2 regions of the Bradyrhizobium sp. UFLA05-112 genome follow, and region 2 is predicted to be linked to the other one. Evidence: predicted binding sites of a transcription regulator. Region 2 holds the regulator's gene; the other holds the start of a gene.

Region 1 (8,648 bases), on a different contig from region 2:
TACGTCATCCGGCGGCCCGACCGGTGGATGGACGGCGTGGTGGCTTGGGACCGCGGCGCCCGCGCAGCCGCCGGCGCCGAACAACGGCATCGCCTGGATCTATGGCGCAGGTACAATTCAATATGTCTTTGCACGCGACCCCAAGCTCGACGTCACCACCTACAAGCCCGAAGACCACAGCGCGCGTTTGCTCGAAGTCTCCCAACTGATGGATTCGACCAATCCCGACCTCCGCCGCTTTCGCATGCATGGCGGCCGCCTGATCATGCTCGAGCATATGGCCGACTATGCGCAGAGCCCCTATGCCGGCATCCGCTATTTCGAGAACGTCGAGCGCTTGATGGGCTCGGCGACGACGGATTTGTTCGCAAGGCTCTACACGGCGCCCGGCGTCGACCATGTCGGCTCCGGCGCGCCGGCAAATGTCGATATGCTGAGCGTGCTGATCGACTGGGTCGAGAAGGGCAAGGCGCCCGGCGACCTCGAGGTCACCGAGCAGAAGGTCGAGGCGCCGGCGTTCTCGGTTGTGCGCGCGCTGCCGCTGTGCCGCTGGCCGGCCTGGCCACACTACGAGGCGGGGCCGGTGACGGAGTCGGCGAGCTTCTTCTGTGCGCAGTAGGCGGCACAAGTTCCCGTGCTCACGCCTTGGTCAGCACAGCATACGCATCTCGCCGTGGTGGGCTCGCGTTGATTTGAATCAACCCGCTTGCGGATGAAGGGTTGAATGTCGAAACGAAAGCTGGAGCGTCGACATGAGCGGCCTGATGATCCCCCACGGCGCCTTCGTCTTCATCGGCGACGGCTGCAAGGCGCTGTTCCTGCGCAACGAAGGCAATCCCGCGAAGCCGAACCTGAAAACCGAGGACGTGTTCGCAGATGATAATCCGCCGACGCGCGAACAGGGGACCGATCGTCCCGGCCGTGTCAGCAAGCCGACAGGGCAAAGGGCGGCGGTCCAGCCGACCGACTGGCACGATATCGAGGAGCATCGCTTCGCCCGGCGTGTCGCAGCCGCGATGGAGCAGCTCGTCCGCGAGCGCGACGTGAAGGCGCTCGTCGTCATTGCACCGCCACGCGCATTGGCGGACCTGCGCGACGCGTTCCATGCGGACGTCAAGGCGCGCATCGTCGGCGAACTGCCCAAGGACCTGACGCGGCTTCCGGTCGACGACATCGCCCGGCATCTCGCGGCGGAGTACTAGACCAGTCTAAAGCGCGATGAGATTGGAATGAATCGTCATCGCGCTTTAGATTTTCGTTTGAGCATGATCTCCGCGCAAACGCGTTCCGCGTTTGTCGCGAGGGAAAACCGCTTCACACTTTTCCGGATCATGCTCCAGCGGCGAGAACGGTCATCATCCCGCCGCCATCGCCTGCGCGCCGCCGAGCAGCTGCGCATTGAGGCGACCGCCGGAGAACAGCATGTCGTCGAGCGCCTCATTGATGTCGGCTGAGATGACGGAATGGCCACCGTCACGCGCCAGGCTCGCCTGTGCCAGCCGCCGCATCAATTCCTTGATGAAGGCGCAACTCGTACCTTCGCTGCGCCGCGCCGCTTCGATGATGATCGCGTCATCGAGCGGCAGCCCCTTGCCGTAGAGTCGTACCAGCCTGCTGCGGCCGATCTCGTCGGGGAGAGGCACTTCGATGGCCTGGTCGATGCGGCCGGGCCGGCCGGCAAGCGCACCTTCGAGGTCCTCCGGCCGGTTGGTGGTCAGGACGAACAGGATGTCTGCATCCTCCTTCAGCCCGTCCATCTCGTTGAGCAACCTGTTCAGCAGCGATTCCTCGCACGGACCCATGTCATTGCGGTTGCGGGCGATGAGATCGACATCCTCGATCACCACCATCGAGGGCTGGAGGAGCCGCGCCAGGCTCATATACGCGCCGAGAAGGCCCATTTGCTCGGCGGTGATGATCAGGGTCGTATGCCCGGGCAAATGCGTCGCGAGATAGCGGATTGTGTGCGTCTTGCCGGTGCCCGGCGGGCCGTACAGCAAAATGCCCTTGCGCGTCGACTGGCCGAGCTGGCGCAATTGATCGCGGGTGCCGACGAATCTCAGGACGTTGCGATCAAGCAGCCGCAGGGTCTGCTCCGGCAGGATGACCTCGTCGCGTGCGACCAGCGGCAGGCGGTGTACGGTGATGCCGCGAGAGCGGCCGCGATAATCGCGGTCGGCGTCGAGCGAGAGGATTTTGCCGCGATAGGTGCGCGCGGCCTGCATCGCCTGCTCCAGCTCGCCGAAGCATCGCTGGACGAGGGCCGCGCCTGCGATGCCCGAGGGTACGGCGATTTCGATCCGAATTCCGGCCTCACGGCTGTATTCACGATGCGCGCAGAGCAGTACCGCGTAGCGGAGATCGCCCTGCGTGCACAGCCACAGCCCGTTGTCGAGGCACTTGACCGGATTGTTCTCGCCAACGTCGACATCGAAATATTGCAGCGGTGCAATCGCCTGCGCATGGCGGCCGTCACGCAGAAGTCTCGCAATCGACAGCGTCTCGTAGCGTTGTTCGTCGTTGATGCCGAACAACCGGATCGCGGAGGCGAGCAGCCGATCGATGGCCGCCTGGACGTCCGCGCGCATGTGTCCTGGAAACTGGCGAACCGTGGTGACGAGCTTGCTGAGCGGGACGCCGGTAAAATGCCGGTCCAGAACCTCGCAGGCATATTCGAACTCCTCTTCTTCCGGCTCATGGCCCGTGTTGCCTGCCGCACGCATGCAGTCGCTGCACAACCAGATCGTACGGCTCCCGAGCCGCACGTCGGTCTGCGCCTCGGGCTTGCCGCAAAGTTCGCAACTCGTCTTGACCGGCTCGAGCGTGATCCGCAGGCCGTGACCCGCAAATTGAATGTGCTGCAGCGCAGATTTGAGAAGGGCATCGGCGACGGATCGCGGGTAGGGGCCGCAACCTGCTCGTTGCTCCCGCTCAATCCGGGTCATCAGCGCGACCGCGTCACGCTCCGACTTGCCGAAAACCCGGCGCAGCAGCTCGATTACGAATTCCTCCGGCGTATCTTCATCATCATGAATCACGAGCTGGGCCGGCCCGCCGCCATCGCTGTACATATCACTCATCATGAAATTAACTCGTGCTACAACTTAAACTTGAATGGAACAAAGAAAGAACATAAAAAATGGCGGCCGTCAAGCGTGACGGCCGCTCAAAAAATGGATGGGCGACGCCTAGTGCGCCGGGCCGCCCGCCACCTTGCCGCGCCGCATCAGCAGCACCGCGATCGCGGCCAGCACCAGCACGACGCCGATCACGGCAAAGGTGTCGGAAAAGCCCATCACCAGCGCCTGGCGCTTGACCAGCTTGCCGAGCGCGATGACGGCCTGCTCATGCGCGGCGTTGGGATCCGGCACGCCATGGGCGACAAAGTAGTTCGTGAGCTGCGCGATGCGGCCGCGGACCTCCTCGCGGCCGAGCGTCACGGATTGCCCGATGATGTTGGAATGGAATTGCTCGCGCTTGGTAACGATGGTCGCGAGCACGGCGGTGCCGATCGCGCCGCCGAGGTTGCGCATCATGTTGGAGATGCCGGAGGCGGCGGCCGCGTCCTGCGGCGCGACGCTGCCGAGGCTGAGCGCGGAGAGCGGCGCCAGCGTCAGCGCCTGGCCGACCGCTCGCACGACGTTGGGCGCGAGGAACTGATCGCCCGCATAATCGAGCGACATCATGATGTTCATGAAGGAGCTCGTGGCGAACAGCAGCAGGCCGACGGTCGCGATATAGCGGGCATCGAAGCGCTGCATCAGCTTCGGCACCAGCGGAATCAAGAGAAGCTGCGGCAGGCCGGTCCAGGCCAGCACGTTGCCGATCTGCTCGGCGTTGTAGCCCTGCACCTGGCCGAGATAGGCGGGCAGCAGATAGACCGAGCCGAACAGAGCGAAGCCGAGGAAGACCGAGGCGATCGTGCCGACGCCGAAATTCCATTGCGTGAGCAACCGCAGGCGCAACAGCGGCTTTTCCACGACCAGCTCATTGTAGATGAACAGCGCGAGGCTGACGGCCGCGACAATGGCAAGTCGCACGATGAAGGGCGAGCCGAACCAGTCGTCCTTGTTGCCTTCCTCGAGCACGGCCTGGAGCGAGGCCAGGCCGACGGCCATTGTGGCGATGCCGAACCAGTCGCCTTCGCGCAGCAGGCCCAGCTGAAGCGGCTGGCGCTCCAGCGTGAAGAACAGCGTGGTGACCATGACCGCGGTCGGGACGACGTTGACGAAGAAGATGGTCTGCCAACCGTAATTCTCGGTGAGATAGCCGCCGATGGTCGGGCCGATCGCGGGCGCAAAGGTCACCGCGAGCGAGAACATCGCAAGGCCAATCGGCTGCTGGCCCTTGGGCAGCTTGGTGAAGACGAGCGTGAAGGCCATCGGGATCAGCACGCCGCCGAAGAAGCCCTGCAAGCCGCGCATCGCGATCATCGAGGGCAGGTCGTGGGTGAAGGCGCAGGCGACGGAGAATGCCGCAAACAGCGTCGCAAAGCTCAGGATGATGTTACGGAACGAGAACACGCGCGACAAATAGTCGGTGAGCGGGATGACGATGATTTCGCCGATCAGATAGGACGTCGAGATCCAGGAGCCGTTGTCGACGCCGGTGCCGATGCCGCCCTCGATGTTGAGCAGCGAGGCGTTGGTGATCTGGATGTTCAGGATCGCCATGAAGGCGCCGATCATCGCCGCGAAGACGGCGATCCAGATCGTGGCGCTGGCGCGATTCGGGTCAGTGACGACGCGATCAGGCGTCGCGGCCGGAATCGAGCGTGCGGGCGCTGGGATTGAGGGGCTGCTGGACATGGCGCGACCCTCCGGAGGTCTGGTTTGCCGTGGTCTGATTTGTCTTGGTCTGATTTGCCTTGGTCTGATTTGCCTTGGGTGCAGTCGCTGCCAGCGCGGCAGGCGCGCTGGAACGCGTCGCAATCGTCGGGATCACCGACATGCCCGGCCGCAGCGCGATCGACGGCGCGTTCTCGGCGTCGAGCGCGATCCTGACGGGGATGCGTTGAACCACCTTGGTGAAGTTGCCGGTGGCGTTGTCGGGCGGCAGCAGCGCGAACTCCTGACCGCTCGCGGGCGCGATCGAATCGACATGGCCATGCACGACCTGGCCCGGGAACATATCGACCTCGATGTCGACCGTCTGGCCGGCATGCACGTTGGTGAGCTGGGTCTCCTTGAAGTTGGCGACCACATAGGCGCCATCGGCCGGCACGATCGACATCAACTGCGTGCCGGCCTGCACGTACTGGCCGACGCGAAGTGTGCGGTTGCCGATCACGCCGTCGATCGGGGAGACGAGTGTCGTGTAGCCAAGATTGAGCTCGGCCTGGTGCTGCACGGCTTCCGCGCGGGCGAGAGCGGCCCTGGCCTGCACGATCTCGGCCTTCAACAGATCGACCTGCTTGAGGGCGGAGGCGAGATTGGCGGTGTCGCGCTGGATGGCGGCGTTTGCGCCGGCATCGCGCGCCTGTGCCTGCTGCGCATTCTGCACGCTGCCGTAGCCCGTCGCAGCGAGGTCCGTGTAGCGCTTGTTCTCCTGGCCCGCGAAGGTCTTGGTTGCAGTGTCGACGTCGATCGTCGCCTTGGCTGCCGCGATCACCGCCTGCTGAACCTCGAGCTGCGCCTCCTTGCTCGTGATGGTGGCGCTCGCGGCCGCAACGTCGGCGCGGGCCTGGTCGAGCGCGACCTTGAAGTCGCGGTCGTCGATCCGGGCCAGCACCTGGCCCGCCTTCACGTGCTCGTTATCGGCGACCTGCACCTGGACGAGATAGCCGCTGACCTTCGGCGCGATGGTGGTGTTGTCGGCTTTCACATAGGCGTCATCGGTGGAGACGAGGAAGCGGCCGACCGTCCAGTAGTCGTAACCGTACCAGCTCGCGCCGGCCAGCGCGGCAGCTGCGACACCGGCAAGCAACAGCTTGCGAAGGTTGAACTTTCTGGGTGGGGCGGACGCCGTTTCGGCGGGCAGCAGGCTCTGCGGCAGACTGGCCGGAACCCCTGTGGCTTCGATCTTGGATGGGCTGGTGTGGACGGACATGGGCGGCTCCCTGAATTAGGAAACTTGACGATTTCCAAAATACGACTAGCTTGAAAACTGTCAATAGAATGACAGGCATCATGTAAAGACATGGCTCAGGAAAAATCTTCCAGCGAATACCGCCCCCGCGGACGGCCGCCACTGCGCGATGACAGCGAGACGCGTCAGATCATCTTCGACGCCGCACGGCACGCCTTTGCCGAGAACGGCTACGCGGCGACCAGCACCGAGGAGCTGGCGCGCCGCGCCGGCATTTCTACCAAGACGCTCTATCGGCTGTTTCCGGCCAAGGCGGCGTTGTTCGAGGCCATGGTCGCCGATCGGCTCGACCGGCAGCTTTCCGACGTGCAACTCAAAGGCATCGATCACGCCGACATTGCGGAGGCCCTATCCACCGTGCTGCTCGCCTGCGCCGAGCTCGCGCTCGATCCGGAGGTCGTCGCACTGCAGCGCATCGTGCTACAGGAATCCGCCGCGTTCCCGGATCTCGCCGTGACCTTCTACCGCAACGGCATTGCGCGTACGGCGGCCGCGCTGGCGCGCTGGCTGCGCGTCCAGGTGAAGACAGAGCGCCTTGCGCTCGACAATGTCGAGGAGGCCGCGGGCATGCTGATCGGCATGGCCGTCTCGGCCCCTCAGCGCGCCGCGATCTATGGCGGTGTGCCGTTGCCGTCGCGCAAGGAGATCGAGCGCCGCGTCCGCACCGCCGCGGTCTTGTTTTTGGACGGCTGTCGCGTCGCGCCGGCTTGACGCCGCGGCCGCTTTACAGACCGGTTGCGTCGGACTATATATTTCGCATGCGAAATAAATTGCGCCGCGCGTGACAGCCGTAAGGCACCATCGGCTGATCTACCTCCTGAACGTCGCGCAGCGCCGGCTGCAGCGCTTCATGGCGGCGCAGCCGGAGAGCGAGGTGACGCCATCTCAGGCGGGCCTTCTGTTCATCCTCGGCCGACAGGACGGCGTGCTGATGGGCGAGGCGGGGGCCGCGCTCGATCTTGGGCCGGCGGGCATCTCCGGTCTCGTCGACCGGATGGCCGCGGCAAGGCTGGTCGAGCGGCGGGCCGACCGCGAAGACGGTCGCGCTTGGCGCGTCTGGTTGACGCCGAAGGGCCGTGTGGCCGAGGCGCGTGCGAAGGCGGCTGCCGCGGACATCAACGCGGCGCTGACGGAAGGATTTTCCAGCGCCGAGATCGACATCGTCGCACGCTGGCTGGCGAGCGTTCAAACCAAGTTTCCACGAGCAACAGACGAATGAGAGGAGCCGTTCCATGACCGAGCATGTCCGAACCGAGATGACCAATGGCGTGTTGACGCTGACCCTGGCGCGCCCCGATAAGAAGAATGCGCTGACGGATGCGATGTACGGCAAGCTCGCCGATACCATCGAGGGCGCCGAGACCGATCCGTCGGTCCGCGTGCTCTTGATCCGCGGAGAGGGCGACATGTTCACGGCTGGCAACGACGTTGGCGAATTCGCCGCGGTTGCCACCGGCAAATCCGAGGGCAGCCGCAACGTCGTCAGGTTCATCCAGTCGCTGGCGCGCTGCACGCGCCCGCTGGTGGCGGCCGTCCAGGGCCGCGCGGTCGGCGTCGGCACCACGATGCTCCTGCATTGCGATCTCGTCGTGCTCGCCGACAATGCGCTGTTGTCGACGCCGTTCGTCAGCCTGGCGTTGGTGCCGGAGGCGGCCTCGAGCCTGTTGATGCCGCTGCGTATCGGTCACGTCCGCGCCTACGAGATGTTCGCGCTTGGCGAGGCCGTGCCGGCGAATACCGCGCTCGAATGGGGTCTCGCCAACCGGATCGTGGCGCTCGACAAGCTCGATGTCGAGGTTGCCGCGCTCGCGCAGCGCCTCGCAAAGCAGCCGGCCGGCGCGCTGATCGCCACCAAACGGCTGATGCGAAACGGTGAGGCGCTGGTCGCGCAGATGACGGCCGAAGGCGAGCAGTTCGCACAGCGCCTGCGTACCGCGGAGGCCCGGGAGGCCTTCACCGCCTTTGCCGAGCGCCGCCCGCCGGATTTCACCAAGGTTGCGTGACCTCGCGTGAGGCCGGCGCAGCGCGCCGGCCTCCTCGGCCGTTCGTCCAGATTCATTGTCTAGACCAACCAGTCGTTGCGGCAGATTTGCATTGCAGCCAATTCAATTAGAACCTTAACGGAACGTTGGCAGGTCGCGCGGCACAGTGCCGCCGCACGAAACTGGACGCCCTGCCAATGACGATAATTAGGAAATCGGTAAGCACGCTTCTCCTGGTGCTGATGGCCCTGCTGGCCGTGGGCGCCCTGACCAGCACGGCGATCCAGATGGCCGGCGCCTTCGGCCGTTATCGGGACAGCCTTGAGACCGGGCGGCTCGCTGCCGCCGACAAGGCCATTTTTCAGGGCGTGCTGTCGCTGCGGACCAACCGCGGCGATGCGCAGAGCGCGCTGCTCGGCGAGGACGATCCGCGCGCCCGCTTGAGTGAGGTCGAGAAGCTCGAGCAGGGCGGCTATGATTCGATTGCCGCGGCCGTCGAGACCGTCGAGTTCGCCCGCCGCGACGAGCTTGCAAGCACGCTGAAGCAACGCTGGAGCGAGGCCGCGCCGCAATTCCGCT
Region 2 (8,648 bases):
GCGACGAACCGGCCGCCTTGGTCAGCGGTCGTTATTGGCATCATCTTCAGCAGGAGCAGCCGGCCGATGAGCTCCGGCATCGAGGCGGGGATATTCTCCCGTAGCGAACTCAGCCGTTGGCATTCGTGATCGGCAGTATCCGATCCGTGCGTTCCATGGCCGGCAACTTTGTCAGCCATGGTCGGTAGATTCGTTGTGCGGGCCGACATTCCATTATTTCATTTAGGGACTTGAAGGTGTCCGCGAGCTGCTTGCTTCCCATGTGCTTCCCAGCGCCTTCTTATCGGGAAGCTCCTCACTGTAAGTTACTATGGTTTAATGAGAATTTACGCACATCAGCCGGCGTCAGCGCGTGTCCGGCTATCACATGGCGGTCGTCGCCGGCGTCGTGTTCTTTGCGGTACGCGCGCTGCTGGCGCTGATCCCGGGATTTGCAGTGGGCTATCCGATCAAAAAATGGTCCGCTGCGGCAGCACTGGTGGCTGCCGCGTTCTACCTGCTGCTGTCCGGCGCGGAGGTCGCAACACAAAGATCGTTCTTCATGACGGCGGTGGTGCTGATCGCGGTGATGGTCGATCGTCGCGCCATCACTTTCCGCACGCTCGCGGTGGCCGCGATGATCGTGCTCGCTGTCGCGCCGGAGGCGTTGGTGCATCCGAGCTTCCAGATGTCGTTCGCGGCGACGCTTGGTCTCGTCGGGCTGGTGCAGATCGGCATGCCGAACCTGTTGGCCTCGCCCGATCACTCCGTCACTGCGCGCATCGCGCTGTGGGGCGGCCGCGAGCTCGTCATGCTGCTGATGGCCTCGCTGATCGCGGGGCTCGCGACGACGCCCTATGCCGCCTTCCATTTTCATCGCGTCACGCCCTACGGCGTGCTCGCCAATCTCGCGGCGATGCCGGTGGTCTCGGCGCTGGTGATGCCGGCCGGACTTTTGGGGCTGATCGCAGCGCCGTTCGGGCTTGATGGCGTATTCTGGTGGCTGATGGGGATCGGCATCGACTGGATGGTCGTTGTGACGCGCTGGGTCGCGGCGTTGCCTGGCGCCGTCGGCCGCATCACCGCCTTCGGGACCGGCCCGTTGACTGCCGCCAGCATTGGTCTCGTTCTGATGGGCCTGTTGCGCACGCCGCTGCGCTGGGTGGGCGCCGTCGTGCTGACGCTCGCAATCGGTTGGGCGCTGCACGTGCGCCAGCCCGACATCCTGATCGCAGGCGACGGCCACAGCATCGCGGTGCGCGGCAAGGGCGGCCAACTGCACCTGATCCGAACCGGCAAGGACAATTTTCTTCTCAAGGAGTGGCTTGCATCTGATGCTGATCCGCGCGGCGCGACTGATGCGTCGCTCGCCGATGGCGTCTCATGCGACGAAGGCGGTTGCGTGACGCCGCTCGCCGATGGTCGCCTGGTCGCGCTCTCGTTGCGTATCGACGCGCTGGCGGACGATTGCAGCCGCGCCGCGCTGGTGGTGACGGCGAAGCCTGCAGCAGCCGGTTGCGCGGCGATGGTCGTGGATCGCGAGCGTCTGAAGACGCAGGGCGCACTCGCGCTATCGCGCGATGGCGACGGTTTCACGCTGCAAACGGTGAAAGCAAGGAGCGCAAACCGCCCCTGGTCGCCGGCCGGGGCCGGCGATAGCGATTTCGAGCTCAGCCTCGCACCGCGGCCGGCTACTCCACGCAGCAAGGATGCTACGCCATCGGAGGCCGACCTGCAGGCCGAGGATTGAAAGACGCGTCAGCCGATCGGCAGGCGTGTCGTGGGCGTCGTGGTCGTGTGCTGCTCGACGGCGGGCTGCTCTGTCTTCTCGCCGAGCGGCTGCGTCACCGGCAATTGCAGAACCGTGGCACGCTGTCCCTCGACGAGCTGCGTTACCAGCACGTAGTTGCCGTCGGGGAATTCGATCGCATCATGATGACGATCGGGAATGTGCGGATCGACCTTACCGAACTTGCCGACGCGGGAATTGACGGTGCGCGTCCAGATCCAGCGATTGTCGTAGCGGACGTTGTCGGCGAAGGCGAGCTCGGTGCCTGGCAGGAGGCAGACGGCAACCGAGAGATCACGCTCCGACGCAAATCCACGCGTCGAGGTGCCGCGGAAGGTTGTCGTGACGATCGTCTCGCCGACTTGAGCGGGGCGGGTCGCAACGGCATGTAGGCTGTAGTCACACATCGGAGTGCTCCTCATGCGAGATAGCAGGTCCGCGCCCCCCCGGAGGCGCAGGCCTCTACCAGAGTTGGAAGCCTACGAGTGTATCGCGTTTGTGGGCAAATCTGCGGCCCGTCTGCGCATCGCCCGATCACATTATCTTTCCCGGCAAACGAGGAACAAAGCCTCTCGCCGAGACTCTATCTTGGTTCACATCATTCACTCACGCGAGCTTCCATCAGCGCCGGCAGCGGAGTACCCTGAAGAGGGCCAGCTCGCCTGCGGCGCAGGTGCGATCGCATTGTTGGAATTGCGGAATGGCGCGCTGGTTGCCGCCGCGTGCTCTGCCTTTCGGGCGGCGTGGCCTTTCGGGCGGCGTGGTGTTGCGCTGCATCGCTCGCAGGTGCCGATCCCGCGATCAAGGCTGCCGAGATCACGCCTAAAATCACCTGCCGCATGGGTTTTGTCCTCTGCAGCCCGCACAGCGCATTCGCGCCTGCCATGCTTGAGGATTAGCTCTGTGCAGGTGTAGGGATAATCACAGTGGAAGCGACAACGCTATTTTGCTGGAGCGGACGATCCGTCCGCCCGTATCGCCGTGCGATGGCTGGCAATCTGCCGGGCAATCGGTACTTTCTGCTGGGCAATCAGTACTTCCGATACAGCCCGATCAGCTTGCCCTGAATCTTCACCCGGTTCGGCGGCAGGATGCGCACCTCATAGGCGGTGTTGGCGGGCTCCAGCGCGATCGACGCGCCGCGCCGGCGGAAACGCTTGAGCGTCGCTTCCTCGTCGTCGATCAGCGCCACCACGATGTCGCCGGTGTCAGCGGTCTCGTTGCGCTGGATCAGCGCCATGTCGCCATCCAGGATGCCGGCATCGACCATCGAATCGCCGCGCACTTCGAGCGCATAGTGCTCGCCCGAGCCGAGCATGTCCGGAGGCACGCTGATGGTGTGGCTGCGGGTCTGCAACGCCTCGATCGGCGTGCCGGCCGCGATCCGTCCCATCACGGGCACGGCGACCGGACGCTCGCCGTCGTCGACAGACGCGCTGGCGCTCCGCACCTTGCCGAGATTGCCTTCGATGACGCTCGGCGTGAAGCCGCGGCGGCCGGCGCCTGCGGCTTGAAGCTCGGGCAGCTTGATGACCTCGATGGCGCGCGCGCGGTTAGGCAGGCGACGGATGAAGCCGCGCTCTTCCAGCGCGGTGATCAGGCGGTGAATGCCGGACTTCGAGCGCAGATCGAGCGCGTCCTTCATCTCATCGAAGGAGGGCGGCACACCGCTTTCCTTGAGGCGCTCACTGATGAACCGCAGAAGCTCGTATTGTTTGCGCGTTAACATCTCGACCAAATCCCCCGGTTGATGTCGTTCGATTCCGAGACGCCAGATTCAGCAGAAGCCGCTAGATGCTCGAAACAAATCATGAACGGACACTATATGTTCGATATGTGTTCCGCAACCACTTAATTTTGTGTGAACGCGGCGAAGTTCGCATCACGCGCGAATCAGATTGCACTCACAAGGGCAGCCGCAACACCTCGCAAGGCGTGCCTGCTTCGGCCTTTGGCGCGAACGGCGCGCGCACGAGAAGTGCTTGTGCGGTAGCAAGATTCGCAAGCAGCGAGGAGTCCTGGTGGTTGACGGGAACGGCCACCAGCGTGCCGTCCTCGCGCTCCTCGAGCCGTGCGCGCAAATAGTCCTCGCGGACGTCGTTGGGCCCGACGTCGCGCCCGAGCACGGCGCGCTCGCGGCGGTGATGAACGCGCGAGCGGCCAGCAAGCGCGCGAATCAACGGCACCATGAACAGGAAGCCGCAGACATAGGACGAGACCGGATTGCCGGGCAGGCCGATCACCCGCATCGCGCCGAGATGGCCGTGCATCATCGGCTTGCCCGGCCGCATCGCGATCTTCCAGAACGCCATCTCGAAGCCTTCGGCCTGGAGCGCTGGCCTGACCAGATCGTGGTCGCCGACCGACGCACCGCCGGTCGTGATGAGGATGTCGGCGCCGCTCTCGCGGGCCCGGCGGATCCCGGCGGTGGTCGCCGCAACCGTATCGGCGGCAATGCCGAGATCGACCGTTTCGGCGCCCTCGGCCCGCGCCAGCGCGTGCAGGGCGTAGCCGTTGGAGAAGACGATCTGGCCCGCGCCGGGCGTTGCGCCCGGCATCACCAACTCGTCGCCGGTCGCGAGAATCGCGACCCTCGGCCGGCGACGCACGGCAAGCTCCGGATGGTTCATGCCGGCGGCCAGTGAGAGGTCGCGTTCGGTGAGTCTGGCTCCCTGTCGCAGGAGCACGTCGCCCTCGAAGAAATCGACGCCAGCAGGACGGATGTGCCGTCCAGCGATCGCGGCCTCCTTGATCGTGACGCGCCTGCCGTTTGCGACCGTGTCCTCCTGGATTACCACCGCGTCCGCGCCATCGGGCACCACGCCGCCAGTGAAGATCCGCACGGCCTGGCCCGCGCCAACCGCTCCCGCAAATGGCCGGCCGGCCGCGACCTCGCCGATCACGGTGAGCTCTGCGTCCACCGTCGCCGCGTCGGCGGCGCGCACCGCATAGCCATCCATCGCCGACATCGCCTGCGGCGGCTGCGTACGCCGCGCGGCGACATCGCGCGCCAGCACGCGATGGTAGGCCGCATCCAGCGCAACCATCTCCTCGGCCACCGGCTCTACGCCGGCAAGCACTGCGGCAAGCGCGTCGGACACCGGCATCAGGGCCACGGGCAAACTCCTGCTGAGCAAATCGAAGGACAGGTCGCGTTGCGTTCTAGCCGAGTGCAGGCTTCGAGGCAAAAGGGGGCGATCACGAAGGCGGAGATGAATTGTCCCTCCAGCACCGGAACGGCAGGGATGCCCTTTAGGACAATATCGCGCCTTTCCGCTTCCAGCTCAGAATTGCCGCGCGCCATCGCACGCAGGTGCGTCAGGAGACATCCGGGAGAACCCTGATGGCAGAGACTTCAAAGCTATCGGTTGAGAAAGCTCTCGAGAAGCTGCGCGGCGATGAGCCGCCGAAATCGAAGAGCGCAAAGCTGGACGAGGAGATCGAGGCGCTCAAGGAGAAGACGAGCCGCATGCGCGCGCAACGGCAGCGTCTCGATCGGCCTCAACCCAAGCGCAGTTGAATGCGCCTAGCGTGGACGCCGCGCGATCGTCTCGATGACGAGAAGGACCGGGATGACGGTGGCCAAGCATGCCACGGCGACAACCAGGCTCACGGCTAGCATCAGGTGGCTCCCGTTTCATTGTCCGGATCGACGTCGGGCGCCTTCAGGCTGTGATCCATCTCGGGCAGGGGGTCGCCCTGCGATTTGAGATCCGCCGCCTTGCTGACCAGCTTCGCGGACAGCTGCGAATTCGACGTTGACTTGGCGAACTTGAGAAGGATCGAGGCTTGCTTGTTGAAGTAAGACTTGCCCAACACGATCACACATCCGTTGTAGAAAATCCCAACGGACATACGACTCCCGACGCGTTGATCCGTTCCGGGAACTCTGTCTAAAAATGCACAGAGTGAGTTGGTTCCACAATTTGCTAAAAAAGTTCCCGGTGATGGCCGGAACCGAACGCTGAGCGACCGCAGCAATGGGGCGCTTAGAATCCCAGCGCCTTCAGCGCCTCGCCGACGTCGTGAGGCGACGTGACGTGAACCGCGGTCAGCCCTCGTGCCCGCGCGCCTTCGATGTTTTCGGCGAGATCGTCGAAGAACACGATTCGCCTCGCCGGCACGCCGATCGCGGCGACGACATGGTCGAAAGCTTCCGCATCGGGTTTGCGCAGGCCGATGCTGGAGGACAGGTACATCTCGCGGAAATGGCCGAGCACGTCGGCATACTCCTTCGAGAAATAGTCCACATGCGGCCGGTTGGTGTTGGAGAAGGCGTAGAGCGGCACGTGTTGTGCCGCGCGCGGCAACAGGTTGGCGATGTCGGGCATCTCGCCCGCGAAGATCGCATTCCACCCCTCCAGGAATTGCGCGTCGGAGATTTCGATCCCGAGCGAGCGGCGCAGCCAGTCGAAATAGACCTCGTCGCTGATCTTGCCCATCTCGTGCAGCCGATAGGCCTCATCGCGGACATAGCGCGTCACGATCGATTGCGGTTCGCAGCCGGCATGTCCCGCCCAGCAGGCGATCGCCTTGGAGAAATCGATGTCGAGCACGACGCGACCGAGGTCGAACAGGAGCGCATCCGCGCTGCCGGGAGAGAGGAGGGAGGTCATTGCATCCTTTCAGTAACGATAAGGCTCGATATCCAGCAGCGGAAACGCGCTGAACACGCTTGGTACGTTGGTGGCGGTCGCCGGATGCAGGCAGGATGCGTTCACCTCGGCAAACGAGGTGGCCCCCAGCAGCCCGAGACACCGCAACACTTCGTCTTCGAGTAGCTCCAACATCCGTGTGATGCCGGATTCGCCGGCCGCGGCCAACGCCCAGCACTGCAGGCGCCCGATGCCGACGAGGTCCGCGCCCATGGCGAGCGCCTTGACGATGTCGGTGCCGCGGCAGAATCCGCCGTCGACCATGATCTTCGCGCGTCCCTTCACGGCATCGACGATCTCCGGCAATACGTGCATGGCGCCGCGGCCATGATCAAGCTGGCGGCCGCCATGGTTGGAGACGTAGATCCACTCGACGCCGTGATCGAGCGCGATGTGCGCGTCCTCGGCAGTCGCGATACCCTTGATGATGAGCGGGATCTTGAACTTGTCCTTGATCAGCTTCACGGTCCGCCACTCCAGGCCCTTCTGGTAGTCGCCGCCGGTGGCGCGCAGCCGGCTCTCGCGAACATAGCGCTTGGCGATGTCGCGTTCGCGACGGCTGTAATGGGCGGTGTCGACCGTCAGGCAGAACGCGGCGTAGGTGCTTTTCACCGCGCGGGCGACGACATCCTCGACGAAGGCGTCATCGCCGCGGACATAGAGCTGGTAGAAGCGCAGCGCATCGGGAGCTGCTTCTGCGGTCTTCTCGAGGCCCGGATCCGACACCGAGCTCAGCATATGCGCTGCACCGAAGGCGCCGGCCCCGCGTGCAACGGAGGCTGCGCCGTGCGGATCGAAGATTTCGAGCGCGCCGACCGGCGCCAGTACGACCGGCAGGCGCATCTTGCGGCCGAACTGCTCGACGGAACCATCGACATTGCGCATGTCGCGCAGCACGCGCGGGCGGAAGGCGATCTCGTCCAGCGCCATGCGGTTGCGGCGCATCGTGGTCTCCGTCTCGGCGGCGCCGACGATATAGTCCCAGGCGTTCTGGTTGAGGTTGGAGCGCGCCTTGCGAATGAATTCGTGCAGGTTCTGGAACGGCTCGTCGCTGGCACCCAGTTCGACGTTTCGTTGGGGCCGGATACGGGGCGCGTCGTTCATTGTTATCCTCCCGAGAATTTGAAGCCTTATTCCATCGCCTAACCGGTTCGGCGCGCCAAAACCATCCCAAAATCGCATAGCTTGAGCGCGTTGGCCGGACGGGTCGATTCCGCCCCCGGCGCGAACCGGCCGAGGAACGTTGCCAAAAGTTTAGGCTGGGACGAAGGGTTTTTTGCCGGATGCAAGCCAACGTGGCGGACCGGCCTTGAAGAAACCAGAATGGTATTGTGAGACACCGGCTGGATCGCCATTTGCATGGCGGCTCCCAACCGCCAGCGAAAAGGCCAATCGATCCATGCGGAAAACCCTGCTGTTCCCCCTCGGCGCGCTGACCGGCGCGTGTTTGACTCTGCTGGCAACCTCTCCGCAAGGCGGGCAATGGGTGGCGAGAGCGGCGGCGGGCGCGGACGATGCCTATTCGCAACTGAACCTGTTCGGCGAAGTTTTCGAGCGGGTCAAGGCGAGCTACGTCGAGAAGCCCGACAATTCCAAGCTGATCGAAGGTGCCATCAACGGCATGGTCACCTCGCTCGATCCGCATTCGCGCTACATGAACGACAAGGCCTGGACCGAGATGCAGGAGACCACCTCCGGCGAGTTCGGCGGGCTCGGCATCGAGGTCACGATGGAGGAGGGCCTGGTCAAGGTCGTGGCGCCCATCGACGACACGCCGGCCTCCAAGGCCGGCCTCCTGTCCGGCGATCTCATCAGCAAGATCGATGGCGAGGCGGTGATGGGCATGACGCTCGAGCAGGCCGTCAACAAGATGAAGGGCCCGGTCGACACCAAGACCAAGCTCACCATCGTGCGCAAGGGCGCCGACGCGCCGCTCGACGTCGCGATCACGCGTGAGATCATCCATGTGCGCCCGGTCCGGTTCCACACCGAGGGCGGCGATATCGGCTATATCCGCCTCACCTCGTTCAACGAGCAGACCACCGACGGACTGCGCAAGGCGATTACGTCGATCTCCAAGGAGATTCCGCAGGAGAAGCTTGCAGGCTACGTCGTCGATCTCCGCAACAATCCGGGCGGGTTGCTCGACCAGGCGGTCTCGGTGTCGAGCGCCTTCCTCGCCCGCGGCGAGGTGGTGTCGACCCGCGGCCGGAACCCGGAAGAGA

What was found. The regulator LexA, encoded in region 2, represses DNA repair genes until DNA is damaged. The targets are predictions, from matches to a motif close to TGTTCNNNNTGTGTTCNG.
Region 1: SO180_RS07530 (ATP-dependent Clp protease adaptor ClpS) is a predicted target of LexA. The motif match lies at 3,116-3,133, and genes of this name have one in related genera.

The regions. Positions count from the first base shown of each region.
Region 1 is NZ_JBANBK010000009.1:39,637-48,284, reverse strand. Features, by position in the region: gene SO180_RS07540 (tannase/feruloyl esterase family alpha/beta hydrolase) at 1-619, shown strand, start outside; gene SO180_RS07535 (host attachment protein) at 753-1,202, shown strand; gene SO180_RS07530 (ATP-dependent Clp protease adaptor ClpS) at 1,356-3,083, opposite strand; gene SO180_RS07525 (MDR family MFS transporter) at 3,189-4,808, opposite strand; gene SO180_RS07520 (HlyD family secretion protein) at 4,750-6,048, opposite strand; gene SO180_RS07515 (TetR/AcrR family transcriptional regulator) at 6,139-6,798, shown strand; gene SO180_RS07510 (MarR family winged helix-turn-helix transcriptional regulator) at 6,938-7,306, shown strand; gene SO180_RS07505 (enoyl-CoA hydratase) at 7,320-8,090, shown strand; gene SO180_RS07500 (methyl-accepting chemotaxis protein) at 8,267-8,648, shown strand, end outside.
Region 2 is NZ_JBANBK010000061.1:4,180-12,827, forward strand. Features, by position in the region: gene SO180_RS29285 (hypothetical protein) at 1-179, opposite strand, end outside; partial or broken gene SO180_RS29290 (ComEC/Rec2 family competence protein) at 353-1,729, shown strand; gene SO180_RS29295 (hypothetical protein) at 1,738-2,175, opposite strand; gene lexA (transcriptional repressor LexA) at 2,799-3,497, opposite strand; gene SO180_RS29305 (molybdopterin molybdotransferase MoeA) at 3,673-4,884, opposite strand; gene SO180_RS29310 (hypothetical protein) at 5,112-5,288, shown strand; gene SO180_RS29315 (hypothetical protein) at 5,390-5,623, opposite strand; gene SO180_RS29320 (HAD-IA family hydrolase) at 5,758-6,384, opposite strand; gene SO180_RS29325 (alpha-hydroxy acid oxidase) at 6,394-7,527, opposite strand; gene SO180_RS29330 (hypothetical protein) at 7,566-7,784, opposite strand; gene SO180_RS29335 (S41 family peptidase) at 7,823-8,648, shown strand, end outside.